2 regions of the Solibacillus isronensis genome follow, and region 2 is predicted to be linked to the other one. Evidence: riboswitches for the same ligand, from Rfam matches in the RefSeq annotation. Region 2 holds a riboswitch; the other holds the start of a gene.
The links. Region 2 has a riboswitch for FMN ahead of M3166_RS07890 (ECF transporter S component). Riboswitches for the same ligand answer to the same signal wherever they lie in the genome.
Positions count from the first base shown of each region.

Region 1: it holds a riboswitch for FMN, as region 2 does, so the genes downstream of both, ribE (riboflavin synthase) here and M3166_RS07890 (ECF transporter S component) in region 2, are expected to answer to the same signal.

Region 1 covers NZ_JAMBOC010000001.1:843,430-845,636, reverse strand. The annotation lists partial or broken gene ribB (3,4-dihydroxy-2-butanone-4-phosphate synthase) at 1-513, opposite strand, end outside; gene ribE (riboflavin synthase) at 528-1,163, opposite strand; FMN riboswitch at 1,284-1,418, opposite strand; FMN riboswitch at 1,517-1,653, opposite strand; gene M3166_RS04360 (VC0807 family protein) at 1,975-2,207, shown strand, end outside.
Region 2 covers NZ_JAMBOC010000001.1:1,537,891-1,540,097, reverse strand. The annotation lists gene M3166_RS07895 (hypothetical protein) at 1-478, shown strand, start outside; FMN riboswitch at 583-756, shown strand; gene M3166_RS07890 (ECF transporter S component) at 999-1,574, shown strand; gene brnQ (branched-chain amino acid transport system II carrier protein) at 1,752-2,207, shown strand, end outside.

The DNA of each region.
Region 1 (2,207 bases), 690 kb from region 2:
GCGGGCCATTGAACCATCTTCGTTCATAATTTCACAGATGACCGCAACTTCATTCGAACCGCATAGTTTAGCCAGATCAACACCTGCTTCCGTATGCCCGCGACGTTCCAACACGCCTCCCTGTTTAGCAATGAGCGGGAAAACATGGCCGGGACGATGAAAATGCTCCGGTTTTGTTGCAGGATCCAGTAATGCTAACATCGTTTTAGAACGCTCAAATGCACTTATACCTGTCGTTGTATGGATATGATCGATACTAATCGTAAAAGCTGTTTGATATGTATCGGTATTGCTTTGCACCATTGGATGAAGGGAAAGCTTTTCTGCAAGTGCAGATGAAACTGGTGTACAAATTAACCCTCTTCCATAAAGCGCCATGAAATTAATATTTTCCGGTGTAGCGAATTCTCCTAACACTAGAAAATCCCCTTCATTTTCACGGTTCTCGTCATCTGACACAATAATAATCTCGCCGTTTTTCAATGCGTGAATTGCTTCTTCAATTGTATTCATTTTGTAGCACTCCTTTAAAATCCTGTACGTTGCAAAAAGTCCATTGTAATTGTACTTTCCGTTTGATTTTGTAAATGTTTTTTTACATATTTTCCGATTAGATCTGTTTCAATGTTCACAACATCTCCCGGCTTTTTAAAGCCTAATACAGTCTGTTCATACGTATGAGGGATTAAGGAAATGGTAATGAATGTGTCCGTCACATCAAAGATTGTTAAACTCGTGCCGTCCACTGTAATTGAGCCTTTCTTAATACATTCAGCAACCAAATGCTTTTCCATTGCCAAATCAATATAAACTGCATTGGCAACGGGTCTTTTCCGTTGTATTGTTGCAATTCCATCAACATGGCCCGAAACAATATGCCCTCCGAAACGACCATTCGCCGACATTGCCCGCTCTAGATTGACAGGCATCCCAGCAGTTAATTGCTGTAGGCTTGTTGCTTTGACAGTTTCCGGCATGACGTCTGCCAAAAATACGGTCGGCGAAAATTGTTTCACTGTCAGACAGACACCATTAACGGCAATGCTGTCCCCGAGTTGAACATCCTCTAGAATTTTGCTTGCGCGAATGGCTAGTTCCATCGCTTGTGTGGATTGGCTGACTGTTTCAACCGTTCCAAGTTCTTCAATGATTCCTGTAAACATCCTGCTCACCTCTTTTTAGGATTAAAAAAGAACCCCGATTGAATTCGGAGTTCGATGAGAGGAAAATTGAGCATCATCAAATAAGCTTTTCGAAGTAAATTTTCAAAAAACTGCTGACATTGCTTCCTTCTCCCATCCAGACTATAACTGTCGGCTTTGGACTTGCACCAAATCCTGCACACATAAGTGGCTCACGGGCTTAGAGATAAACTCATCACCGTCGATTGGGAATTTCACCCGACCCCGAAGGAAATTATTTTTTTCAAATAAAATAAAAAAACCCGTCACAAGGTGCGACAGGAAAAGTGTATAGCAAAAAAGCACATTTAAAATCAAATTTTTAAAATGCGTTGCCATTCCTTCTCCCATCCAGACTATAACTGTCGGCTTTGGATTTGCACCAAAATCCTGCACACATAAAGTGGCTCACGGGCTTAGAGATAAACTCATCACCGTCGATTGGGAATTTCACCCGACCCCGAAGGAAATTATTTTATTTGAAAGTTATTGTAACATAAATAATTTAAAAAGCTAATAGTATTTTAGCACCTACTTACTTTTTGTTCCATCAATCCTTTTACCTCTATCCCCTCTGTTAAATTATAAAAATTTTGAAACTTTAATAAAGGTAATACGTAGAAGAATATACATAATATTACATAAATTAGAAAGGGGTTATTGCAAGCTGTTTTTAAGTGTCTTTCGTTTACTTGGTTGCTTTTTTTCGTATAACTATTTCATAAATATAGTGTCGGATAATCTTTAGTAATATAAAAAAACAAATACCTTTTTAACGGTAATGGAGGCTTTTATGGCGAATAATTCACAATCGAATAAATATCTTATCTTTCTAGAGCTACTGTTTTATGCAGCATTACCTTATGTAATCTGGAAGTTTGGGCGAGAGCCTTTTGGTGACTATGCGGCAATGCTGCTGTCCACTGTTCCCGGGATAATTTATACGGTTTACCGCTTTGCTAAAGACCGGCAATTCAATGTGACAGGCCTGTTTATTTTAGGCTCAATGCTTATAGGTACAGCGGT
Region 2 (2,207 bases):
AATACAAAATACGGCCGGAAAACCAATTTACTTTGACCATGTTGGCGACGTAAAAGAGCCGTTTTTATTAAATGATGAGAACGCTCAATATAATTATTTTATGTATCAGATGCGGAATGGGGCGGTATATTTAAGTCCCAATTTCCGAATGAGCTTTAAAGATGTGCAAGAAGCAATCAAAAATATGACGGTGGAAGCGAATGATATATACAGAACGGTTATATTGCCGGGTGTATATTTAAAAGTTGAAGACGCTAAGTCGATTGTAACAATTACATTTGAAGAACCTTTAAACTTGGACAATTATGAACCAGCTCAAGGAATGCGAATGATTGAAGGATTAATAATGACAGTAGCAAGTTTTGATAAACAGGTGAAATTTGAAAATATCGTACAGGAACAATGGGGCGGTTATGACTTCACAAAACCGGTAGATAAGCCGGTTGCGGCGAACCGTATTCATTATGAATTTCAATAATTCAAATAATTTTACTAGGAATTGTAAGCAATGGGCTTTACAATTCCTTTTTTTTATATATAATAATAGTTATAGCAAGGTAATTGCTACATAATTTCATATTGATTCATCTTCGGGGCAGGGTGTAACTCCCGACCGGCGGTAATAAAAGTTATAACTTCTGACCATTTACTTGGAGGAAGTTATGTCGAACTTTTCGAGCCCGCGAGCCACTTTTGTGTGCAGGATTTGGTGCAATTCCAAAGCCGACAGTATAGTCTGGATGGGAGAAGGTGAAGGTACGGTCGTCATTTTTTGAAAATGCCGTGCTTTGCAGTACTTATTTCTAATTCCTTATTTGTAAACGGAATATTTTTCGTGTACAAAAAACAGGAATTGCTGCAAATGCACAGATAGACCCTTTATTTAAGTGTGCCTATTTCTCCCTTATGCTCTAGTTTAGCATAAGGGTTTTTTCATGGAATGATTTGATACGTCCTTTCTTCTTGCGAGATGGAATCAGCAAAGAGGAGAGATTTATATGCAAAAAAGAAGTTTAAAGTTACGATCATTCGTAACAATCGCAATGCTGAGTGGGGTTTCATTTGTGCTAATGTTGTTAAACTTCCCACTACCATGGTTCCCGGTGTTTTTACAAATTGATTTCAGTGATGTGCCAGCATTGATTGCGGCAATTACGATGGGACCTGTTGCAGGTATCCTAGTTGAACTTGTTAAAAATGTGCTTGACTGGATTTACACAGGGGCTCCTGAAGGAATTCCGGTAGGTCATATGGCTAACTTCGCTACAGGTGTATTATTCATTTTACCAGCTTACTATATTTATAAAAAATTCCCTTCTGCAAAAGGGTTAATGACAGGCTTAGTTGTTTCTACAGTTGTAATGTCAATTGGAATGGCGGCATTAAACTACGTGGCGTTCTTACCGCTGTACACGTACTTACTAGGCTTCGAATATAATATGTACGAAACAATCGTGTTAGGTATTTTACCGTTTAATATTGTTAAAGGAATTATGATGTTTGTGGTCGTGACGATGCTTTACCGTTCAATGCGTGTATGGATTGAAAATCAGCGCAGACAATATTTAGCTTAATTAAATAATAAATTATGGAGCGATGTCATAAAAGTGTTAACTTTATGACATCGCTCCTTTTATATTTACTCTTACTATTGTCATTCTGTTATAGGGCTGATATGATATTGTACATTGTTAAGAAAATTAGGACGTTTCATTAAAACACCATGAAATGACATCTTGGGAGAGAATATGATGGACAAGAAAATACCATTTTCAACCTATGCAGTAATCGGAACGATGCTGTTTGGGATGTTTTTTGGAGCAGGAAATTTAATATTTCCGATTCAAATGGGGCAATTGGCAGGGACAAACTATTGGTTTGCGCTAATTGGCTTTTTAGTTACGGCAATTGGTTTGCCGTTTTTAGGAATTCTGGCAATCGGATTGTCGGGAAGTAATGGATTGCGCGATTTGGCAAGTAAAGTACATCCGATGTTTGGATTGTTTTTTGCATTGGCTTTATACTTAACGATTGGGCCGTTTTTTGCAATTCCGCGTACAGCAACAGTACCGTTTGTTGTTGGATTTGAACCATTTATCGATCCTTCACAGGCGACATTGTGGCTTGCGGTATTCAGTTTTATTTTCTTCGCAATCGTTTTTTATTTTTCACTAAATCCGGCGAAGATCATGGACATTATAGGGAAG